One region of the Streptomyces sp. NPDC021562 genome, then DNA from elsewhere that is predicted to be linked to it. Evidence: riboswitches for the same ligand, from Rfam matches in the RefSeq annotation. Region 1 holds a riboswitch; each other region holds the start of a gene.

Region 1 (7,973 bases):
GACCGGGGTGAGGGTGGTGTCGGCGACGATCTGCTGGGTCTCCTTGACGGTGCCCGCGCGGGTGGACCCGCCGGCGCCGTAGGTCACGGAGACGAAGTCGGGGGCGACCGCCTCGACCCGCCGGAGCGCGCTCCACAGGTTCCGCTCGCCCTTGGGGGTCTTCGGCGCCGAGAACTCGAAGGAGTACGTGGTCTTGCCGCTGGCGAGCATGTCGCGCACGGTGCGTGCGCGGTCAGTCCTGGTGGACGCGGTTCCTAGGGCCATACCCGCAGGTTAGTCAGGGGCGGACGGACACCCAACCAGACTCGGGACATTTGCCCGAATTGCCGACCCTGCGTCCGAATACTGGACAGGTTTTCGGACATCACGGCCCAGTGGGGCTCCCGGAGCCGGTCACGCCGAGTGGAGGCGCTTGGCGAACTCGGCCGCCGCCGCGCCCGGGTCGTCGGCCGCGGTGAGCGCGCGGACGACCACCACGCGGCGGGCGCCCGCCTCCAGCACCTGGTCGAGGTTGCCCAGGTCGATGCCGCCGATGGCGAACCAGGGGCGCTCGGTGCCCAGGGCCGCGGTGTACCGCACCAGGTCGAGCCCCGGGGCAGGCCGGCCGGGCTTGGTGGGGGTGGGCCAGCAGGGGCCGGTGCAGAAGTAGTCCACGCCGTCCTGGACGGCCGCCGCGGCGGCCTCCGCCTCGGTGTGCGTGGAGCGGCCGACGAGGACGTCCGGGCCGAGGATCGCGCGGGCGGCCGCGACCGGCAGGTCGCCCTGGCCGAGGTGGAGCACGTCGGCGTCGGCGGCGTGGGCCACGTCGGCGCGGTCGTTGACCGCGAGCAGCTTGCCGTGCCGGGCGCAGGCCTCGGCCAGGACGGCGAGGTGCGCCAGCTCCTCGGCGGCCTCCATGCCCTTGTCCCGCAGCTGCACGACGTCGACACCGCCCGCCAGCACCGCGTCCAGGAACTCGGCGAGGTCGCCCTGCTCCTTCCGGGCGTCCGTGCACAGGTAGAGGCGGGCGTCGGCCAGCCGGGCGCGGGCGGTGTCGGTCATCGTCGGGTCCCCCGTGGTGTCGTTGCCGGTTGCCGGTCGCTCAGACGGCGAGCGCCTGGGCGCGACGCTTCACCTCCGTGCCGCGATTCTCGCTGAGCGCCTGCGCGGGGGTGCCGGGCAGGGTCTCGTCCGGGGTGAAGAGCCACTCCAGCATCTCTTCGTCGTTGAAGCCGTCGTCCCGCAGCAGCGTCAGGGTGCCGGCCAGGCCCTTGACGACCTTGTTCCCGTCGATGAAGGCGGCGGGGACGTGCAGTGCCCTGTTCTCACCGCGGCGGACGGCGATGAGCTGGCCCTCCTTGACCAGCTGCCGCACGCGGGTCACCTCGACGTCGAGCATCTCCGCGATGTCGGGGAGGGTGAGCCAGGCGGGGACGAGAGCATCGATGTTTGCGTCAATCTCGGTCACGGGTCCAGGGTAGGCGCTCCGCCGGGTGGGGTGCGATCGGTAGTCGTCCGGGTGCGGCACGGTCGTGGCGTGTCGCGCCCACGTGGCGGAGCCGCACACGTCACGGTCCCGCGCCCCTAACGGGGCGCTGCGGTCGCGTCTTTCAAGGGGCGGGCGGGGTCTGACAGGGCCTCCGGGGCCATTCGGGTGCCCGCCTCGATCAGCCGTCGCCCTTGTGCCAGGTCCCGGGGGCGGCCCACCGCGAGGAGGGCTGCCAGGCGGTCGTCGCGCAGCCAGCAGACGCTCCAGGCCGGGCCCGTCGGGTCACCGCGCCAGACCATCCGGTCGGCGGACGCGTGGTGGCCCGCGTACTGGACGAAGCGGCCGAACTGCTCGGACCAGAAGTACGGCACCGGGTCGTAGACGGCGTCGGACTCGCCGAGGATGTTGGCGGCGACCGTGCGCGGGCCCTGGAGGGCGTTGTCCCAGTGGTGGATCAGCAGGCGTTCGCCGTAGCGGCCGGACGGGAAGGACGCGCAGTCGCCGACGGCGTAGACGTCCGGCGCGCCGGTGCGCAGGCGGTCGTCGGCGACCACGTCGCCGTGGGCGCCCAGTTCGATGCCGGAGCCGGCCAGCCAGCCGGTGGCGGGGCGGGCGCCGATGCCGACCACGACGGCGCCCGCGGGGACCCGCGCGCCGTCGTCGAGGACCACCGCGCCGGGTTCGACGCGCGCCACGCGCGCGTGCGTGCGCAGTTCGGTGCCGCTCTCGGCGTACCAGGCGGTCATCGGCGCGGCGACGTCGGCGGGCAGGGCTCCCGCGAGCGGCAGGCCGGCGGCCTCCACGACGGTCACCGCGCAGCCGGCGGCACGCGCGGCGGTGGCGAACTCGGCGCCGATCCAGCCCGCGCCGACCACCACGATGTCGTGCTGCCGGGCGAGCACCGGCCGCAGCCGCTCGGCGTCGTCCAGGGTGCGCAGCAGGTGGACGCCGGGCACCCCCTCGGTGCCGGGCAGCCTGATCGGCTCGGCGCCGGTCGCGAGCACCAGGACGTCGTACGGCACCGGTCCCGCCTCGGTGTCCAGCTCGTGGTCGGCGGTGCGCACGCCGACCGCCTCGCGGCCCAGCGCCAGCTCGATGCCGAGCGCCTCGAAGTCGACCTCGAAGGCCGAGCCCTCCGCCTTGCCGAGCAGCACGGCCTTGGAGAGCGGCGGCCGGTCGTACGGCTGGTGCGGCTCGGCGCCGATCAGCGTGACCGTGCCGGTGAAACCCCGCTCGCGCAGGGCGACGGCGGTCTGCACCCCGGCCATGCCCGCGCCCACGACGACCACGCGCCGCTCCTGTGACGTGCCCTGTCGCTGCGTCTGCCCGCTCACCTGATCACCATGGACAAGAACGATAGACAACTGACAAAGAGTCAGTCAGGGGGCATGCCGCGTGACCTGTTGCACAGCGCCCGGCGAGGGCGTCCTTACCGCGCCGGACGACTCGGGCTAGGGTGGCGGACGTACAAGCACACGCGGGAGCCCGGACGTACCGGGCTGAGAGGGAGGCTGGCGGCCTCCGACCGTACGAACCTGATCCGGGTCATGCCGGCGAAGGGAGGGGCTGGACGCCCATGTCCTCACGTACGTCCGACGTCCTCGTCATCGGGGGCGGGATCATCGGCCTGGTCACGGCCTGGCGGGCGGCGCAGCGCGGGCTCGCCACCACCGTGGTCGACCCGGCGCCCGGCGGCGGGGCCGCGCAGGTCGCGGCGGGGATGCTGGCCGCGGTCACCGAGCTGCACCACGGCGAGCAGACCCTGCTGGGGCTCAACCTGGCCTCCGCCCGCCGTTATCCCGGCTTCGCCGCCGAGCTGACCGAGCTGACCGGCCAGGACCTCGGCTACCGGCGCTGCGGCACGCTCGCGGTCGCCCTCGACGCCGACGACCGCGCCCACCTGCGGGAACTGCACGCCCTGCAGCGGCAGTCGGGGCTGGACTCGGAGTGGCTGTCCGGGCGGGAGTGCCGGCGCCTGGAGCCGATGCTGGCGCCCGGGGTGCGCGGCGGGCTGCGGGTAGACGGCGACCACCAGATCGACCCGCGGCGGCTGGCCGCCGCCCTGGTCACGGCGTGCGAGCGGGCCGGGGTGGCCTTCCACCGCGACTGGGCCGAGCGGCTGGACGTCGTACGGGAGCGGGCGGCCGGCGTCGTCACGCGCGCGGGACGGACGCTGGGCGCCGGGCAGGTGGTGCTGGCGGGCGGGAGCCTGAGCGGGCGGCTGGCCGGGGTGCCCGACGACGTGCTGCCGCCGGTACGGCCCGTGAAGGGGCAGGTGCTGCGGCTGACGGTGCCCCCGCGCCACGCGCCGTTCCTCAGCCGGACCGTGCGGGCCGTGGTGCGCGGCGGCAGTGTCTACCTGGTGCCCAGGGAGAACGGCGAGCTGGTCGTCGGCGCGACCAGCGAGGAGCTGGGCTGGGACACGACCGTCACGGCGGGCGGTGTCTACGAGCTGCTGCGGGACGCCCACGAGCTGGTTCCCGGCATCACCGAACTGCCGCTGACCGAGACCCGGGCCGGGCTGCGCCCCGGCTCCCCCGACAACGCGCCGCTGCTCGGTCCGACCCGCCTCGACGGGCTGCTGCTCGCCACCGGGCACTACCGCAACGGGGTGCTGCTCACGCCGGTCACGGGGGACGTGATGGCGGAGCTGCTGGCCGGCGGCGAGCCGCCCGCGGAGGCCCGTCCGTTCTCGCCGCGGCGCTTCGGCCCCGTTCTCGACGTACTCGTGGAGCAGACCGCATGAACATCTCCGTCAACGGGGAGCGCCGGGAGATCGCCCCGGGCACCGCTCTCGACACGCTCGTGAAGTCCCTGACGGCCGCGCCGTCCGGGGTGGCCGCGGCCGTCAACGAGACCGTCGTACCGCGCGCGCAGTGGCCGGCGACGGGCCTCGCCGAGGGCGACCGGGTGGAAGTCCTGACCGCCGTGCAGGGAGGCTGAGCGCCGTGGCCGACGATCCGTTCGTGCTCGGGGGTACGACCTTCTCCTCCCGGTTGATCATGGGTACCGGGGGTGCGCCCAGCCTGGAGGTGCTGGAGCGGGCGCTCGTCGCGTCCGGGACGGAGCTGACCACGGTCGCGATGCGACGGGTGGATCCCGGGGTACGGGGTTCCGTGCTGTCGGTGCTCGAACGGCTGGGGGTCCGGGTGCTGCCGAACACGGCGGGGTGCTTCACCGCCGGGGAGGCGGTGCTGACCGCCCGGCTGGCGCGGGAGGCGCTGGGGACCTCGCTGGTGAAACTGGAGGTCATCGCCGACGAGCGGACGCTGCTGCCGGATCCGGTGGAGCTGCTGGACGCGGCGGAGACGCTGGTGGACGACGGGTTCACGGTGCTGCCGTACACCAACGACGATCCGGTGCTGGCGCGGCGGCTGGAGGACGTGGGGTGCGCGGCGGTGATGCCGCTGGGGTCGCCGATCGGGTCGGGGCTCGGGATCCGCAACCCGCACAACTTCCAGCTGATCGTGGAGCACGCGCGCGTGCCGGTGATCCTGGACGCGGGGGCCGGTACGGCGTCCGACGTGGCGCTCGCGATGGAGCTGGGGTGTGCGGGGGTGATGCTGGCGTCGGCCGTGACGCGGGCGCGGGATCCCGAGCGGATGGCCCTGGCCATGCGGGCCGGGGTGGAGGCGGGGCGGCTGGCCCGGCTGGCGGGGCGCATTCCCCGGCGCTACTTCGCCGAGGCGTCCTCTCCTGCGGAGGGCCTGGCGGTGCTCGACCCGGAGCGCCCGGCGTTCTGACCCCGGCCCGCTCCCGCCCCCGCTCTCCCGCCCACGCACCACCCGAAACCGTTCACCGAAAAGGTGAACCCCTCCCGCGGGGGCAAAGCACCGTCGGCGGCCGCGGACAGCGGGAGATCGAGGCGGCAGCGCCGCCTCGGGACCGGGGCGACCGGCGGCGGGGACGTCTCGGGGCGCGAGCGTCCCCGGACGGAGCGCCCCGGGGCGGGAGCATCCCGGATGGGGGCGTCCCGGGCGGGAGCGCCCGGGTGGCAGGGTGGGTCAGGGGCGGGTGAGTTCTGTGTTGGCTCGGTCCGTGATCAGGGTCAGGACGCGGCCCGCCGTCGCCAGGTCCTCCTTCGGGATGCCGGCGTACAGGTGGGCGGCGATCTTCGCGCTCTCGGCGGCGGTGCGCTCGTACAGCTCGCGGCCGGTGTCGGTGACGCGGAGCCGGGACGCGTCCGCCGCCAGCAGCTCCGCGGCCGTCAGCTCCTCGATCACGCCGTGCACGGTCGCCTCGTCGGTCTTCAGCGCGCCGGTGACCTGGGCGACGAGGTCGTCACGGCCGGCGGAGTCACCGGCGACCACGGCCGCGCGGAGCGTGACGCTCTGGTGGAAGGTGATGCCGTAGCGGGTCAGGACGCCCTCCAGGAGGGCGCGCGGGGCGTGGTGGGCCAGGGCGATGACGCGGGCGTCGAGGGTGGGTGCGGTGGTGGTCATGGCTGCTCCTTCTCGTGCTCGGTGTGCGGATCAAGAGGGGCGTCGAGCAGGGTCACCAGGTCCTGGGTGAGCTGTCGGGCGCGCGGGCCGTGCTGCCCCCCGAGCGGCTCCAGCATCTGGTCCAGCAGGCCCTGGACCACGGCGATCGCCCGCCGCGTGACAGCGCGCCCCTGCTCGGTGAGCGTCAGCTGCATGGCCCGCGGGTCGCCGGGGTCGCGGGTGCGGGCGAGGAGTCCGGCGGCCTCCAGGGCGCGGGCGAGCTTCGAGACGTACAGCGGCTCCAGTCCGGTGTGGTCGGCGAGGCGGCGCTGGCTGGGCCGCTCCCCGGTGCGGCTCATGCCGTACAGGGACGCCAGCACCGCGTACTGGGCGTGGGTCAGACCCAGCGGCGCGACCGCCCGGTCGACGGCCACCCGCCACTTCATCGACAGGCGCCAGACCAGGAATCCGGCCGTGGCGCCCTCGGCTGTCTCACTCATGGCAGATACAGTACATGGCTACTATATCCATGGCTACTGTTTTCGCCGGCGAGCGTCACAGCTCCGCTGCAGTCCGCCCGGGAAAGCGGTCTCACCAGTGGGGCGATCGGTGCGGGCTCGTACACTCACGGGGTGGATACGACCCTTCAGGACCCCCTTGTCGGGCAGGTGCTCGACGGCCGCTATCGCGTCGACGCGCGGATCGCCGTCGGCGGGATGGCCACGGTCTACCGGGCCCTGGACGTCCGGCTGGACCGCGTGCTCGCGCTGAAAGTGATGCACCCGGCCCTCGCCGCGGACGGGTCGTTCGTCGAGCGGTTCATCCGGGAGGCCAAGTCCGTCGCCCGGCTGGCCCACCCGAACGTGGTCCAGGTCTTCGACCAGGGCACCGACGGCACGTACGTGTACCTCGCGATGGAGTACATCGCCGGCTGCACCCTGCGGGACGTGCTGCGCGAGCGCGGCGCCCTGCAGCCGCGCGCCGCGCTGGACATCCTGGAGCCGGTGCTCGCCGCGCTGGGCGCCGCGCACCGGGCCGGCTTCGTGCACCGGGACATGAAGCCCGAGAACGTGCTGATAGGGGACGACGGCCGGGTCAAGGTCGCCGACTTCGGACTGGTCCGCTCCGTGGGCTCGGTCACCAGTACGACGGGGGCCGTCCTCGGGACCGTCGCCTACCTCGCGCCCGAGCAGGTCGAGCACGGGTCCGCCGATCCGCGCGTCGACGTGTACGCGTGCGGTGTGGTGCTCTACGAGATGCTCACCGGGGAGAAGCCGCACGACGGGGACTCGCCCGCGGTCGTCCTCTACAAGCACCTCCACGAGGACGTGCCGCGGCCGTCCGCCGCCGTACCGGGTCTCGCCCCCGAGCTGGACGAGCTGACCGCCCTCGGGACCGCCCGCGATCCCGGCGCCCGGCCGCACGACGCGGTCGCCCTGCTGGCGGTGGTGCTGGAGGCGCGGGCCGCGCTCACCGACGCGCAGCTGGACGCCGTGCCGCCGCAGGCGCTGGCGGCCGGGCACGACATCGCCGAGGACCGGACCAGTGTCATACCCCGGTCGCTCACGGTGCCCCGTCCGCTGCCGGTCGACGAGGACGCCGACGGCGTGCTGCGGACCAGCCGGTTCGAGGCGGAGCCGGTGCCGGAGCGGCGGCGCGGCGGGCGGCGCGCGCGACGCGGGCCGGTCGCGCTGGTCGTCGCCGTCCTGCTCGTCCTCGGTGTCGGCGCCGGCGTCTGGTACATCAACTCCGGGCAGTTCACCAGGGTCCCGCCGCTGCTGTCGAAGACCGAGGCGCAGGCCACCGCCCGGCTGAAGGGGGCGGGGCTCGACGTCAAGGCGGTCGAGCACGCCTACAGCGACACGGTGCGGCGGGGCACGGTGATCAGCACCGACCCGGCGGCGGGTGCGCGGATCCGCAGCAACGACTCGGTGACGCTCACCATCTCCGACGGTCCCGAGACCGTGAACGTGCCGGACGTGCAGGGCCGGACACTGGCCGGGGCCAGGGCGCTGCTGAAGGCGGACGGACTGGCGGCGGGCATGGTGACGCGGGAGTTCAGCGACAGCGTGCCCAAGGGCTCG
Region 2 (7,973 bases), on a different contig from region 1:
GCGATCATGGCCCGGATGGAGGCCGAGGTGATGATCGGCTCGGTCCTCACCCGCTTCCCCGGCATCCGGCTGGCCGTACCCCCGGAGCAGGTCGGGTTCCAGACCCAGGGCCTGATCCGCGGCCCCCGCACCCTGCCGGTGACCTGGTGACCTGGTGACCTGGTGACCTGGCCGACGGCCGGTCAGCCGAGCGCGCGCGGGACGGCACCCTCGCGTGAGGCGGCCCGCAGGCGCAGGCCGGCGGTCGCGAGCCCCACGAAGGTGGTGACCCGGTAGGCGGCTTCCGGGCCGGGCGGCTCGCTCAGCCGGTGGCGGCGGGCGGTCCCCGCGGTCAGGAGCGTCAGCGTCGCCATGGCCAGGGCGGCCCCCTCGCAACCGTGCGGCCCGGTACCGAAGGAGAGGAAGGCACCGGGTTTCGCCGACGAGCCGGGTTCGTCCGAGCCCTCGTCGTCGAGCCAGCGCTCCGGCCGGAACCGGTCCGGATCGGGGTGTTCCCGCGCGTCGCGGTGGGCGGTGTAGGGGCAGACGAGAACGGTCGACCCGGCGTCGATGCCGTAGCCGGCGAGCTCGGTCCGGTGCCCGGCCTGCCGGGTCAGCAGCCAGCTCGGCGGGTGCAGCCGGAGCACCTCGTGCACCAGGGCCCGGGTGTACCGCAGGCTTTCGAGGTGCTCCCCGGTGGTCGCCGCCGGGTCCGCGGGCAGCAGGGCGGCCTCAGCGGCCACGCGGTCCGCCGCCTCCGGGTACCGCGCCAGGTGGAGCAGGATCCAGCCGGCCGCCCGGGAAGGTGCCTCGAAGGTGGCGACGGTGATGCCCGGGAGGGTGTCGAGGACGGCCTGCTCCGGCAGCGGGCCGTGGCGGGGGGAGGGCTGGAGCATCTGCCCGAGCATGTCGTCACCCGGTGGGCCCGACGAGAGGCGCCGGCGGACGACGGGTCGCAACGCCTCGGTGAAGGCGACCTGCTGCCGGGTGCGGAACCGCCGTGCCGGTGTCGGGATCCAGGGCGGCCAGACCCAGCGCGAGGGGAGTGCGAGCAGTTCCCGGGCCAGGAACAGCTGTGCGGCGAAGGGCAGCAGGGCCGGCGCGTCCTCGGAGAACAGGTAGCGCACGCCGACCTCCGCCAGCACGTGCCGTACGAGGGGCAGGACCTCGACGTCCCGGTCCGTGGGCCACCGCTCGGCCAGTTGAGCGGTCCCGGCCGCGATCTCACCGGTCCGGGCCACGACCGCCTGCGGCCGCAGCCCGCGCATCCGGGCGGCGTGGGCCCGGGCCCGTTCCTCGGGCGTCGGCGCTCGGCTCGCCGGCCGCAACGGCGGGAAGAGGGGCGACGACGCCTTGGGGAAATCCCGTGCGCGGCGCAGGACCTCCTCGCACGCACCGGCCGTGGCGGCCACGTAGACCCCCGGCTCCAGCTGCCAGACGTCCCCGCACTCCGCCGCGCCGCGGCGGGCCGTGGCGAGCCGGTCATGGCTCCAGGCCGCGAAGCTGCCTCCGGGCAGCCGCGGCGGCTCCTTCGGTGAGCCCATGAGAACGTTGGCCGGCGGGAGCCGCTCGGGGTCCCCGCCGGCGGTGCGGTCAGGCCGAGTCGTCGCCGGCGTACGCGTCCCACTCGTGTTCGCCGTACGCACCGTAGTGGCGGGTGAAGAACAGCTTGCCGAGCAGCTTGGCGATCATGATGGACTCCTCACTCCTGTCGGCAGACCGAATGCCACAAGCCCCATATTGCCACATATGCGACTTATATGATATGAGGCCCGAGGTCGCCATGACGTGCCCCGGGCCACCCATGTGGATCTGCGGTCGTCTCTGGGCCGTCAGACTCGCGCAGCCGCACCTACGCCGTCGGGAACCTCAGCGCCGCCGGGAAAACTTCCAGTTGTTCTGGCACAGCTTGAACAGGACGAATGCTCCGCAGAGCACCCAGACGACCAAGAAGGCCCATAACAACCACGGAGGCCCGTCCGGACGCTCTGCCAGTTGAACCGCTGCCGCATAAGAAGAGGTCATTCCTCGCGCGTGCCCGGCTGTGCCAGCAGGAACACGCGGTCGACTGCCTTCCGCGTACGCTCCTGACTCGACGGCATCTAGCAGCAGCGAGGCGTAGAAGTTCCGCAGGGCGTGCATGCCGTGCTCACAAGCTGACTCGTACTTGCCGTCCTCCCCGGCTGCCGCGATCAACCCAGCTGACACAAGAGAGGCTTCCATTCCTGGAAGTTGACGTTGCTGGGCCAGTAGACGGGCCGACACCTTCGGAGCGACCACGACCTTGCCTCGGATCAGCTTCACTTGCCGCAGCACTCGGATGAGACCGCCGTCAAAATCGAGTGCATCCTCAGCCAGTCCCACGATCTCGCCCGGACGGAGACCGCATCCAGCACCGACGTCCACAATCAACGATCACGCACTCTTTCCCTTTCGCTACGCGGACAGGCCCAGGCCACTGGACCGGGCCCGTTTGCCCGCCAACGCGTCGCCCACGCGGCAACGGCTGTTCCGGGCGCACGGGCCGCAGCCTCCGGAGACCCTCTTCGACGTCGGTGAGGACCTGATGACCGAGGAGTACCTGGGGCTGCGCGAAGCGTTCGAGGAGCTGGGAGCTTCCACCAGGCTCGTCTGTGTGTTCTTCACGGCTGACGCCGAGAACGGCATCCATGCCATTCACTGGGGCGACGCCCATCTCGAACCCGACCGCACCTTTACATGGCCGTACAGGGAACGGCTCCCGGTTGCTCCAGCGGAGATGGGATGACGGGCCGTGGCACCGCCACCTGGGCGCCTACGGCGACGGCTGATCGACTCCTGGGCCGTCCCTGGGCCGTCCGAGGTCGACCAACGCTGACAGTCGGTGCCTACGGGTGACCACCCCCACCCCGCTCTGGCCTGGGCTACCAGAGTCGATCTGCGACACTGGTACCACCATGCCCAAGCCCGGAGAACTCACTTTCGTCGCCCCGCGCGGAGCCAAGAAGCCGCCGCGGCATCTCGCCGATCTCTCGCCCGCCGAGCGCAAGGACGCGGTGGCCGAGGCCGGGGAGAAGCCGTTCCGTGCCAAGCAGCTCTCGCAGCACTACTTCGCGCGGTACACGCACGACCCCGAGCAGTGGACGGACATCCCGGCCGGCTCCCGGGACAAGCTGCGGGAGGCCCTGTTCCCGGAGCTGATGACCGTCGTACGGCATCTGTCCACGGACGAGGGCACCACCCGCAAGACGCTGTGGCGGCTGTTCGACGGCACGCTCGTCGAGTCGGTGCTGATGCGCTACCCGGACCGGGTGACCATGTGCATCAGCTCGCAGGCGGGGTGCGGGATGAACTGCCCGTTCTGCGCGACCGGGCAGGCGGGCCTGGACCGGAACCTGTCCACCGCGGAGATCGTCCACCAGATCGTCGACGGTATGCGGGCGCTGCGGGACGGGGACGTCCCCGGGGGACCGGCGCGGCTCTCCAACATCGTCTTCATGGGGATGGGCGAACCGCTCGCCAACTACAAGCGGGTGGTCGGCGCCATCCGGGCGCTGACCGACCCGGCGCCCGACGGGCTCGGCCTCTCGCAGCGCGGGATCACCGTGTCCACCGTCGGACTCGTCCCGGCCATCCACCGGTTCGCCGACGAGGGCTTCAAGTGCCGGCTCGCGATCTCCCTGCACGCCCCCGACGACGAACTGCGCGACACCCTCGTCCCGGTCAACACCCGGTGGAAGGTCCGCGAGGTCCTCGACGCCGGATTCGAGTACGCCGAGAAGAGCGGCCGCCGGCTGTCCATCGAGTACGCGCTCATCCGGGACATCAACGACCAGGCATGGCGCGGTGACCGGCTCGGCCGGCTGCTCAAGGGCAAGCCCGTGCACGTCAACCTCATCCCGCTGAACCCCACCCCGGGCTCCAAGTGGACCGCCTCGCGGCCCGAGGACGAGAAGGCGTTCGTCGAGGCGATCGCCGCGCACGGGGTGCCCGTCACCATCCGGGACACCCGTGGTCAGGAGATCGACGGGGCCTGTGGCCAGCTCGCGGCCACCGAGCGGTAATCTGAGGGCCGCAGGTACATCTTCATATTCCGACAGGGGAGCGCCACAGCGCTGAGAGTGCGGCAATCGGGCCGCAGACCCTCTGAACCTCGCCCAGGTCATTCTGGGTAGGAAGTTCGGTCATCACTCAAGCTGTTGCGCCCTGCCCGCGAGCCCCGTGCTCACGGGCAGGGCCGCGTCTCTTCCTGGTCCACCCCAGGAGGAAAACACCAGTGCACACCAGAACCCTCGTGGCCGCGGCCGCCGCGCTCGGTCTCGTCACGCTGTCCGCGTGCTCGTCCTCGGGCACCGGAGCCGACTCCAGGACCGTCACCCTGGTCAGCCACGACTCGTGGGCCGTCTCCAAGAACGTGCTCAAGGACTTCGAGAAGCAGTCCGGCTACCAGGTGAAGGTCCTCAAGGACGGCGACGCCGGACAGGCCGTCAACAAGGCGATCCTGACCAAGGACAACCCCCAGGGCGACGTCTTCTTCGGCGTCGACAACACCCTGCTGTCCAGGGCTCTCGACAACGGGTTGTTCCAGCCGTACGAGGCCAAGGGCCTGGACCAGGTCGGCACGGCGTACCAGCTCGACGCCGGCAAGCACCGGGTGACGCCCATCGACTACGGCGACATCTGCGTGAACTACGACAAGGCGTACTTCAGCGAGCACAAGCTGACGCCGCCCACGTCGTACGCCGATCTCGTCAAGCCGCAGTACAAGAACCTCCTGGTCACGGAGAACGCCGCCACCTCCTCGCCTGGCCTCGGGTTCCTGCTGGGCTCCGCCGCCCGGTACGGGGACGGCGGCTGGCCGGACTACTGGAAGAAGCTCAAGGCCAACGGCGTGAAGGTCGTCGACGGCTGGGAGCAGGCCTACAACGAGGAGTTCTCCGGCTCGGCCGGCGGCAAGAAGGCCAAGGGCGACCGGCCGCTCGTCGTGTCGTACGCCTCCTCGCCGCCCGCCGAGGTGATCTACGCCGACCCGAAGCCCAGCACCGCCCCCACCGGTGTAGCCACCGGAACCTGCTTCCGGCAGATCGAGTTCGCCGGACTGCTGAGCAACGCCGGGAACACCAAGGGCGGCAAGGCGCTCATCGACTTCCTGGTCTCCAAGGAGTTCCAGCAGGACATGCCGCTCAACATGTTCGTGTACCCGGTGGTCAAGGGGGCCGCGGTGCCCCACGAGTTCACCGAGTACGGTCCAGCCGCCCCGGACCCCGAGACCATGGCGCCCGACAAGATCGCCGCCAACCGTGACCAGTGGGTCAAGACGTGGACGTCACTCGTACTGAAGTGACCGCCGGCCGGCGGGCGGCCGCGGCGCGGCTCGGGCTGCTGCTCGTGCCCGTCGCGTTCTTCGCGGTCTTCTTCGCCTGGCCGGTCGCGGCGATCGTCGCCCGGGGCCTGAAGACCGACGGCGGCTGGCGGTTCGGCCGGATCGCCGAGGTCGTCGGGCAGTCCGACATCCGGCACGTGCTGTGGTTCACCACCTGGCAGGCGCTCGCCTCGACCGCGCTCACCCTGCTGGTGGCGCTGCCCGCGGCCTATGTCTTCGCCCGCCTCGACTTCCCCGGCAAGCAGGTGCTGCGGGCCGTCGTGACGGTCCCCTTCGTCCTGCCGACGGTCGTGGTGGGGACCGCCTTCCTCGCGCTCGTCGGGCGGGGCGGTCTGCTGGAGGAGTGGTGGGGCGTACGGCTCGACACCACCGTCTGGGCCATCCTGCTGGCGCACGTCTTCTTCAACTACGCGGTGGTCGTACGGACCGTGGGCGGCCTGTGGTCCCAACTCGACCCCCGCCAGGAGGAGGCGGCACGGATGCTCGGCGTCTCGCCGGCGGCCGCCTGGCGCAAGGTCACCCTGCCCGCGCTCGCGCCCGCCGTGGCGGCCGCCGCGCTGATGGTCTTCCTGTTCACCTTCACCTCCTTCGGCGTGGTGCAGATCCTCGGCGGGCCCACCTTCGCCACCCTCGAAGTGGAGATCTACCGGCAGACCTCCGAGATCTTCGACCTCGCCACGGCCGCCGTCCTCACGATCGTCCAGTTCGCCGCGGTCGGCGCGATCCTCGCCGTGCACGCGTGGACGGTACGGCGCCGGGAGAGCGCGCTGCGGCTGGTGGACCCGTCGGTGACGGCACGCCGGCCGCGCGGGGCCGGCCAGTGGGCGCTGCTCGCCGGGGTCCTCGGAACCATCGCCGTACTCCTCCTCCTGCCGCTGGCCGTCCTGGTACGGCGGTCGCTCGACGGCGGTCTCGGCTACTACCGGGCGCTGGGCGACGCCGACGGCGGCACCTTCCTGGTCGCGCCGATCGAGTCGGTCGTGAACTCGCTGGAGTACGCGGCCGCCGCCACCGCCGTCGCGGTGCTGATCGGCGCACTGGCCGCCGCCGCGCTGGCCCGGCGGGACGCGGGACGGCTGGCACGGGGGTTCGACGCGCTGCTGATGCTGCCGCTCGGAGTGTCCGCGGTGACCGTCGGCTTCGGGTTCCTGATCGCGCTGGACAAGCCGCCGCTGGACCTGCGGCAGTCCTGGATCCTGGTCCCGCTCGCGCAGGCGCTGGTCGGCGTCCCCTTCGTGGTGCGGACCATGCTCCCGGTGCTGCGGGCCGTGGACGAGCGGCTCCGGGAGGCGGCGGCCGTGCTCGGCGCCTCGCCGTGGCGGGTGTGGCGGGAGGTCGACCTGCCGCTGGTGCGGCGGGCGCTGCTGGTCGCGACCGGGTTCGCCTTCGCGGTGTCGCTGGGCGAGTTCGGGGCGACCGTGTTCATCGCCCGGCCCGACAACCCGACGTTGCCGGTCGCGGTGGCCCGGCTGCTGTCCCGGCCCGGTGATCTCAACTACGGCCAGGCGATGGCTCTTTCGACGATTCTGATGGTGGTGTGCGCGGTGGCCTTGCTGGTCCTCGAACGGCTGCGGACCGACCGGACGGCGGAGTTCTGATGCCGCTTCTCGAACTGGACGCGGCGACCGTGCGGTTCGGTGCGCGCGCCGTGCTCGACACGGTGGACCTGGCGGTCGCCGAGCACGAGGTGGTGTGTGTCCTCGGGCCCAGCGGAAGCGGCAAGTCGACCCTGCTGCGGGCGGTGGCGGGGCTGCAACCGCTCGGTGCGGGGCGGGTGTTGCTCGACGGCCAGGACCAGGCACGGGTACCGGCGCACCGGCGGGGGGTCGGGCTGATGTTCCAGGACCACCAGCTGTTCCCGCAGCGGGACGTGGGCGAGAACGTGGCCTTCGGGCTCCGGATGCGGGGGGCCGGGACGGAACAGCGGGCCGCGCGGGTGGCCGAGCTGCTGGAGCTGGTGGGGCTGCCGGGCGCCGCGCGGCGGGCGGTGGCCGGGCTGTCCGGCGGCGAGCAGCAGCGGGTGGCGCTCGCCCGGGCGCTGGCACCCCGGCCGCGACTGCTGATGCTCGACGAACCGCTGGGGCAGCTCGACCGCTCCCTGCGGGACCGGCTGGTGGTGGAACTCCGCGAGTTGTTCGGGCGGCTGGGCACAACGGTGCTCGCCGTGACGCACGACCAGGGCGAGGCCTTCGCGCTGGCCGACCGGGTGGTGGTGATGCGGGACGGGCGGATCGCCCAGTCAGGCACGCCACTGGAGGTGTGGCAGCGGCCGGCCGACGAGTTCGTGGCCCGCTTCCTCGGCTTCGGCAACGTGGTCCGGGCGACAGTCGAGGGCGCCGCCGCGGTGACCCCGTGGGGCAAGCTGCCGGTGCCGGAGGGCTCGGGGCAGGGGGCACGGTCGCTGCTGGTGCGGCCGGCGGGCGTCCGGCTCGTCGCCGCCGCGGCGGGACTGCCCTGCACGGTGACCGCCCGGACCTTCCAGGGCACCCACGTCACCGTCCACCTCCAGCCCGAGGACGGCGGCCCCCGCCTGGAGGCGGCCTGCGCGCTCAGGGCGGCACCGGCGACCGGAGAGACGGTGGGCGTCGCGTTCGACGCGACGGAGACCGTCGTACTGGACTGAGCGCCCTCC
Region 3 (7,973 bases), on a different contig from region 1:
GCGGCGACAGACGGTTAGAGTCGCTGACCCCCTCGCGCTCCGGGAGCGACTCTTGGCCACGCTTGACGCCGCCTCAGCACCCACGGAACACCGCCCACCCCCCGCCCGACGCAGCTCCACCACACCCCCCGTGCAGCGGCCGGCCACCCAGGCCGACCCCGCACAGCCGCATTCGGCCACTCTCATCGGCTCCGTGCAGCGCGCCATGCGTCTGCTGGAATGTGTCGCCGAGCACGAACACGGCGCCCCCGCCAAACAACTGGCCCGCGAGACCGGCCTCGCGCTGCCCACCGCCTACCACCTGCTGCGCACCCTCGTACACGAGGGATATCTCCGCCGGGACAAGGGCCTGTTCTTCCTCGGTGAGGCCGCCGAGCGGCTGAGCAGCAGCGGAGCGCAGCAGAAACGTCGCAGCGCGGTCGCCGACACCCTCGCCCACTGGCGGGACGCGATCGGCGTGCCGGTCTATTACGCGATGTACCGGGACGGCGAGATCGAGGTCGTGTGCGTCTCCGACTCCCCGGCTGCCCCGGCGGTCGAGGAGTGGGCGGACTTCCGCGAGACCGCCCATGCGCATGCCATCGGCCAGTGTCTGCTCTCCCAGTTGGACGAGGCCGCCCGCCGCGACCATCTCGACCGGTACCCCGTGCAGACGCTCACCCCGTACACGGTGCGTGACAGCCACACGCTGCTGCGCAGGCTGGAGCGCACCCGCCGGATGGACCCGGTCGTCGAGCGTCAGGAGTACACGCTGGGGACGGTGTGCGCGGCCATTCCCATCACCGCGGGGACCACAGCCGCCACCATGGCCATCTCGCTGCCGCTGCACCAGGCCGACCGGCTGCTGCCCGCGGCGCGGCAGCTGCAGAGCGAGGTCGGACGGCACCTGGGTTCTTTGGCCATCGCTATCAGTATCTGAAAACTCACTCCTTGTGATCTCCCGTGTACTTTCAGCAAGATTTGACCACTATCAAAGGGGTAAACCCGGCCAGTCGGCGTCATATGACGGGGTAGGCGATGCGCGAGTCCGTACAAGCAGAAGTCATGATGAGCTTTCTCGTCTCGGAGGAGCTCTCCTTCCGCATCCCCGTGGAGTTGCGCTACGAGACCTGTGATCCGTATGCCGTGCGGCTCACCTTTCATCTGCCCGGGGACGCGCCGGTGACCTGGGCCTTCGGCCGTGAGCTGCTGATCGACGGGGTGGGCCGGCCGTGCGGCGAGGGCGACGTGCACATCGCGCCGGCCGATTCCGAGGTGCTGGGTGAGGTGCTGATCCGCCTTCAGGTCGGATGCGACCAGGCGATGTTCCGTTCCTCGGCACCCCCGCTGGTGGCCTTTCTCGACCGTACGGACAAGCTGGTGCCGCTCGGCCAGGAAGGCGCGCTCGCCGATTTCGACGCCCATCTGGACGAAGCCCTGGACCGCATCCTTGCCGAGGAGCAGAGCGCCGGCTGAGATGTCGTGGCAACGGGGGCAGGACTCTTCGCCCGAGCCGCACGAGAAGCCCGAGGAGAACACGCAGGAACGCTTCTGCGTGTTCTCCTGACTCCGCAAGCGCTTCGGGGCGGCGCCGTCAGCGCTTCCGGCGCCGCCCCCGTCCGCCGCGTGCCGCTGTCTCCATGGGCACGACCCTCTCCGTGCCCGGCCGGTCGGCCGACACCACCAGGGCTGCCAGCAGCGTGGTGACCGGCACCGAGGCCACCAGGCCGATCGAGCCGACCAGCGTGCGCACGACCTCCTCGGCCACCAGCTCACTGTTGGCGACCGTCGTCACGCTGCTCTGCGCGATGGAGAAGAGGAGCAGCAGCGGCAGCGCCGCACCCGCGTAGGCCAGCACCAGGGTGTTGACGACGGAGGCGATGTGGTCGCGGCCGATGCGGATGCCCGCCCGGTACAGCCCGCGCCAGCCCATCGTCGGGTTGGCCTCGTGCAGCTCCCAGACGGCCGACGTCTGGGTCACCGTCACGTCGTCCAGCACGCCCAGCGAACCGATGATGACGCCGGCCAGCAGCAGACCGCTCATGTCGATCGACGGGTACAGGCCGTGGATGAGCCCGGTGTTGTCGTCGGTGTTGCCGGTGAGCGCGGCCCAGTCGATGAACTCGGAGCCGAGCAGGCCGATCAGGCACAGCGAGACCAGGGTGCCGAGCACCGCCACCGAGGTACGGGCCGACAGACCATGACACATGTACAGAGCGATCAGCATGATGGCGCTCGACCCGACCACCGCCACCAGCAGCGGGTTGGAGCCCTGCAGGATCGCCGGCAGGATGAACAGGGTCAGCACCATGAAGCTGACGGCCAGCGCGACCAGCGCCATCACCCCGCGCAGCCGGCCCACCACCACGACGGCGAGCGCGAAGATCCCGGCCAGCAACGCCATCGGGAACTTCCGGTTCACATCGGTGACCGAGTACTGCAGATCCTTCGGTGCCGAGGGCTCGTAGGCGACCACGACCTTCTCGCCCTGGTGCAACTGCCGCGACTGGTCGGGCTGCACGATCTCGGTGAAGGTACGGCCCTTGTCCTTGCCGGTGTCGACCCGGACCGTGGCCTTCTTGCAGGTGCCGCCGCCCTCCTGCTTGCCGGACCCTCCGTCGCCGGTGGAGAGGTCACCGGTCGAACCGCCTCCCGAGGCGTTGACCGACTTGCAGCTGACCGAGACGACCTTGGCGACCGTGGCCGCCTGCGTCTGCCGGTCGAAACCGACACCGGTGCGCTCGTGCGGTGGAGCGCCGCCGGGCCACAGCACGACCAGGCCGACCACCACCGCGGCGGTGAAGGGGATCAGGATCGCCGCGATGACCTTGCGCAGATGCTTCGAGACGGGTGCCGCGGGACCGTGGCTGTGCGAGTGGCCGTGCCCGCCGCCGGCGCCGCGGTGTCCATGGCCGTGATGGGCACCGTCCGTCTCATCAGGACTGTGGTCATGAGCGTGCTCCTGACCGGACCTGTGTGCGTGAGCATGTCCGGCACCGGCAGCACGGCCGTCCTGGCCCGGTCCGCCGCCCGTTACCGCGCCGTCGCCGCGCCGTGGGTCAGGAGGCGGATAGGGGGGCCGCTGTGTCGTGGTCACCGCCCGATCATCGCAAGAACGGCAGAGGCCCCCTGTTCACCGCGCCCGAATTGACGCTAGCGTGGAGGCACCTTTGCACACGCGGGAGCTCGGAGCACCGGGCTGAGAGGGCGCTGATCTCCGTATTCGCGATGTTTCACGTGGAACAAGTGAACTTCCACAGGGAACACCGCTCGACGGAAGCCGCTGCGTCGACCGCCGAACCTGTTACCGGGTAATGCCGGCGTAGGGAGTAGGTCTCATGACCAACAAGGACGCACGCACGCCTGCCTCCGACCAGGACGAACAGCCTTCCACGGGCGAAACGTCACGGGGGGCGGGGAAGTCCGTGGGCTGGCACAAGGGGTATGTCGAGGGCTCGCGCCCCGACCTGCGCGTGCCGGTCCGTCAAGTGCACCTCACCAACGGGCAGTCGGTGACCCTCTACGACACCTCGGGCCCGTACACCGATCCGCTCGTCGAGACCGACGTCCGCCGGGGACTTCCCCCGTTGCGGGAGAACTGGATCATCGCCCGCGGTGACACCGAGGAGTACGCGGGGCGGCCGGTCCGTCCCGAGGACGACGGGATCAAGCACACCGCACCGCGCGGCGGTCTGCGCAACCTGGACGCGGTCTTCCCGGGACGTCCGCGGCAGCCGCGCCGCGGCCGGGCCGGAGAGGCGGTCACCCAGCTCGCGTACGCGCGCCGCGGCGAGATCTCGCCCGAGATGGAGTACGTGGCCATCCGGGAGAATGTCGCGCCGGAGGTCGTCCGTGCGGAGATCGCGGCGGGGCGGGCCGTGCTGCCGGCGAACGTCAACCACCCGGAGATCGAGCCGATGATCATCGGCAAGCGGTTCCTGGTGAAGGTCAACGCCAACATCGGCAACTCGGCGGTCACCTCCTCCATCGAGGAGGAGGTGGAGAAGATGACCTGGGCGACCCGCTGGGGCGCCGACACGGTCATGGACCTCTCCACCGGCCGCAACATCCACACCACCCGTGAGTGGGTGCTGCGCAACTCCCCGGTCCCCATCGGCACGGTGCCGCTCTACCAGGCCCTGGAGAAGGTGGACGGCCGAGCCGAGGAGCTGACCTGGGAGATCTACAAGGACACGGTCATCGAACAGGCCGAGCAGGGCGTGGACTACATGACCGTCCATGCGGGCGTCCGGCTGCCGTTCGTCCCGCTCACGGCGAACCGCAAGACCGGCATCGTCTCGCGCGGCGGGTCGATCATGGCGGCCTGGTGCCTCGCACACCACAAGGAATCGTTTCTGTACGAGAACTTCGAGGAACTCTGCGAGATCCTCGCCGCCTACGACGTCACGTACTCGCTGGGGGACGGCCTGCGCCCCGGCTCCATCGCGGACGCCAACGACGAGGCACAGTTCGCGGAACTCCGCACGCTCGGGGAACTCAACCGGATCGCCAAGCGTTTCAACGTACAGACCATGATCGAGGGCCCGGGCCACGTCCCGATGCACAAGATCAAGGAGAACATCGACCTTCAGCAGGAGATCTGCGATGAAGCTCCGTTCTATACGCTCGGCCCGCTGACCACGGACGTCGCACCGGCGTACGACCACATCACCTCCGGTATCGGTGCCGCGATGATCGCCTGGTGGGGCACGGCGATGCTCTGCTACGTCACACCCAAGGAGCATCTGGGTCTGCCCAACCGGGACGACGTGAAGACGGGCGTCATCACGTACAAGATCGCGGCTCACGCGGCCGACCTCGCCAAGGGGCACCCGGGTGCGCAGGAATGGGACGACGCCCTGTCCGACGCCCGCTTCGAGTTCCGGTGGGAGGACCAGTTCAACCTCGCCCTGGACCCGGTCACGGCCCGCGAGTTCCACGACGAGACCCTCCCGGCGGAGCCGGCGAAGACCGCCCACTTCTGCTCCATGTGCGGCCCGAAATTCTGTTCGATGAAGATCTCGCAGGACATCCGGCGCGAACACGGTGGCAGTCGTGCCGAGATCGAGGAAGGGATGGCTCAGAAGTCCAAGGAGTTCGCGGCGTCGGGGAACCGGGTGTATCTGCCGATCGCCGACTGAGGGCGGCCCGGGAGCGCTCGCCCGGCTCGGAGCCGTGTCCGGCCCGCGCCCCCGGGTGGGGGCGCAGGCCGGGCTATTCCGGCTGGTGTTCCGGGCCTCCGAAGTCCGGGCTGGTGTAGTCCGGGCTGCTGAAGCTCGGGCGGGGGGCGGGAGCCGCGCCGTCGTCGGTGCTGAAGCCGGGGCGGTCGTAGCCGAGGCGCGGCATCCGGCCCGCCGGGCCCGACGGGGCTGTACGGCGCAGTTCGGCCGTACCGGCGTCAGTGGCCAGCGCTTCCCGCAGGAAGGGCAGGATGCCTCGCTCCAGCAGGGCGTCCCGCCAGGCCTGTCGGGCCTTGGCCACCTCGCCGTCGGGTTCGCCGTAGGCACCCGCCTCCAGCGAGGGGCTGTTGCGCAGTGCGGTCAGGAGCAGCCCCGCGCCCGCCATGAGGATGGCGGCCGCGGTCACGGCGCCGAACACCCAGCCGGCGGTGAGCATGGTCTGGGCGAACGCCGGGGCCGGGTCCAGCATCTTCAGGACGTAGCCGACGAGCAGGAAGATCGCGGCGGCGGTGCCGGCGAGCACGGGCGCCAGGACCAGGGCGAGGGCGAAACCTCCGGCGCCGGTGGTCTCGGCGGCTTCGCCGAGGGTGGTGGCGAGCCCCAGCGACCCGCCCGCGGCCGACTCGGCGGAGTCCGGCTGCCGGACGGGGGCCGGGGTGGACCGCGCCGGATTGCGCAGTTCCTCGCGGACCTTCACATAGTGCTGGTACTCGGTCGCCGCGGCCGCCGCTATCAGTGCGGTGGCGTTGAGCGCCATGGTGCGCAGCTGTTCGGTGTTCAAATGCCGACCGGAACCGGCCAGTTCGGGACGGTGAGGGGCGGAGCGCAGCGCCTCATCGAGGATCCGCTCGTATTCCTGGCGGTCCTCGCTGTGCAGGTGCTGCGGAACGCTGTTCATGTGCATCCCCCGATGCTCCGTAGGGCTTGTGGCTCGCACGCCGGCGAACCGTCGGGCAGAAACGGAGGGGAGCCTGCTACGGATAAACCGATGGTAGAGCCGTTAAGGCACGCGGTGACAGGGGGTTGCCGGAAATTGGGGGTGGCCCGCGTGTGCCGCCGGAGGGACAGAACAGCGTACCGAAAGCTCAGACGTCCAGCGGGAGTTGCCTCACCAGCAGTTTTCCGGCCATGGTCACTCCGCCGTCCATGGCGATGGCCAGTCCGTCCGCGTAGATGTGCGGTCCTTCCACGACGGGCCTGGTGCCCTCTTCGTCGTCCTCGGAGCCGACTTCGCCCAGCAGATAGGGAATCGGGCTGTGCCCGTGAACGATGCGGGTGCCTCCGTACGTATCGAGAAGGGAACGGACGGCGTCTGCACCCCCCTCGTCGCGGAAGGAGAAGCGCTTGGTGAACTTGCGGAAGAGATCCCAGACCTCGTCCGCGTCATTACGGGTGATGGTCTCGCGGATCGTGTCGTTGACGGCCTCGATCGAGTCCCCGTAGTCGAGGTAGGCGGTGGTGTCCGAGTGCACCAGCAGGTAGCCGTCGACCTCCTCCACCGCGTCCAGGCGCGCCATCCACTGGAGGTGGTGGTCCTGGAGCCGGTCCATGTCGGTCTTCTGCCCGCCGTTGAGCAGCCACGCGGCCTGGAAGGTGGCGGTACCGGCGCCGGAGTTGACGGGGGTGTCCCCGAACCGCTTGGCACCGAGCAGCAGCAGCTCGTGGTTGCCCATGAGGGCCTTGCAGTAGCCGCCGGCCGCGGCCGCCTCGGCGGACAGCCGCATCACCAGGTCGATGACGCCGATGCCGTCCGGGCCGCGGTCGGTGAAGTCGCCGAGGAACCACAGCCGGGCGGTGCCCGCGCACCAGTGTCCGTCGGCGTCGATCAGGCCCTGCTCGGCCAGTGCGGCGAGCAGTTCGTCGATGTAGCCGTGCACGTCGCCGACGACGTAGAGCGGGCCGGGGCCGTCCGCGGGCTGCGGGGCCGCGGCGGCGGCCGGTTCGACCGGCAGCTGGAGCGTGTCGCCGCGGTTGATCACCGGCAGGTCGCGCTGGGTCGGGGTGTACTCCTCCGGGTAGCCCTCGGGATACGGATCGTCGAGCACCGGGGCGGCCTCACCGGGGTGGGTGCCGTGGACGTACGGACCGGTCTCGTTGACGTATGCGGGCACCCGGAAGTCGCGCACCGTCGCCGTCCGCTCCACCTCGGGTCCCTGACCGGCCCCCTGAGTCATCAGACCCCTCCACCATCGCGCCGCAACTGCACCGGTTCGGACTGCCTGGTCGCAGCGGCCCGCGGTGTCGTGGGCCCATCATAGGAATGCCCGTCGCGCCGTGTGATGACCCAGGGGTGGTGAATCGGGGCGCGGCCCCGATCCGATGCGGCTTTCGCCCCGGTTGGGAGGGTCTTCGCCTGTCGGCCGTTCACCTGCCGTCCCCCGTCCGCCGACGGCAGGCAGGTGAGCCGGCCGTACCTCCGCGTGTCCGTGCTACTCCTCCTCCGGCGCCCGCGGCGGGCTGACCGTGGTGCGCGGCGCCCGTCGCTGGGAAGAGGTGCGCACGATCAGCTCGGTCGGTATCACCTGCTCGACAGGATGGTCGGACTCGACCCCCTCGATCGCGTCGATGAGCAGTTGCACCACCGCCGTGCCGATCCGGCGCGGTTTCAGCGAGAGCGTGGTGATGGGCGGTTCGGTGTTGGCGTACACCGTGGACTCGCTGCAGCAGACCAGCAGCAGGTCGTCGGGGACCCGCAGACCGTAGCGGCGGGCGGCGGCGAGCAGGTCCGTGCCGTTGGGGTCGAACAGGCCGTAGACGGCGTCGGGCCGGTCGGGGCGGGCGAGCAGCCGGTCGGCGGCGACGGCTCCCGCGCAC

The links. Region 1 has a riboswitch for thiamine pyrophosphate ahead of thiO (glycine oxidase ThiO). Riboswitches for the same ligand answer to the same signal wherever they lie in the genome.
Region 2: it holds a riboswitch for thiamine pyrophosphate, as region 1 does, so the genes downstream of both, AB0G52_RS14560 (thiamine ABC transporter substrate-binding protein) here and thiO (glycine oxidase ThiO) in region 1, are expected to answer to the same signal.
Region 3: it holds a riboswitch for thiamine pyrophosphate, as region 1 does, so the genes downstream of both, thiC (phosphomethylpyrimidine synthase ThiC) here and thiO (glycine oxidase ThiO) in region 1, are expected to answer to the same signal.

The regions. Positions count from the first base shown of each region.
Region 1 covers NZ_JBFACN010000007.1:130,518-138,490, reverse strand. Annotated here, with positions in the region: gene metF (methylenetetrahydrofolate reductase [NAD(P)H]) at 1-264, opposite strand, end outside; gene thiE (thiamine phosphate synthase) at 394-1,041, opposite strand; gene AB0G52_RS13135 (Rv2175c family DNA-binding protein) at 1,082-1,447, opposite strand; gene AB0G52_RS13130 (FAD-dependent oxidoreductase) at 1,564-2,802, opposite strand; TPP riboswitch at 2,936-3,047, shown strand; gene thiO (glycine oxidase ThiO) at 3,045-4,214, shown strand; gene thiS (sulfur carrier protein ThiS) at 4,211-4,411, shown strand; gene AB0G52_RS13115 (thiazole synthase) at 4,417-5,211, shown strand; gene AB0G52_RS13110 (MarR family transcriptional regulator) at 5,473-5,910, opposite strand; gene AB0G52_RS13105 (MarR family transcriptional regulator) at 5,907-6,389, opposite strand; gene pknB (Stk1 family PASTA domain-containing Ser/Thr kinase) at 6,522-7,973, shown strand, end outside.
Region 2 covers NZ_JBFACN010000008.1:107,691-115,663, reverse strand. Annotated here, with positions in the region: gene AB0G52_RS14585 (cytochrome P450) at 1-150, shown strand, start outside; gene AB0G52_RS14580 (cytochrome P450) at 183-1,523, opposite strand; gene AB0G52_RS14575 (hypothetical protein) at 1,849-2,391, opposite strand; gene AB0G52_RS14570 (hypothetical protein) at 2,453-2,746, shown strand; gene rlmN (23S rRNA (adenine(2503)-C(2))-methyltransferase RlmN) at 2,916-4,022, shown strand; TPP riboswitch at 4,047-4,154, shown strand; gene AB0G52_RS14560 (thiamine ABC transporter substrate-binding protein) at 4,235-5,302, shown strand; gene AB0G52_RS14555 (iron ABC transporter permease) at 5,341-6,939, shown strand; gene AB0G52_RS14550 (ABC transporter ATP-binding protein) at 6,939-7,964, shown strand.
Region 3 covers NZ_JBFACN010000002.1:166,129-174,101, reverse strand. Annotated here, with positions in the region: gene AB0G52_RS03205 (IclR family transcriptional regulator C-terminal domain-containing protein) at 131-919, shown strand; gene AB0G52_RS03200 (SsgA family sporulation/cell division regulator) at 1,018-1,455, shown strand; gene AB0G52_RS03195 (YibE/F family protein) at 1,574-3,076, opposite strand; TPP riboswitch at 3,148-3,325, shown strand; gene thiC (phosphomethylpyrimidine synthase ThiC) at 3,318-5,120, shown strand; gene AB0G52_RS03185 (hypothetical protein) at 5,194-6,063, opposite strand; gene AB0G52_RS03180 (metallophosphoesterase) at 6,245-7,333, opposite strand; gene AB0G52_RS03175 (LacI family DNA-binding transcriptional regulator) at 7,589-7,973, opposite strand, start outside.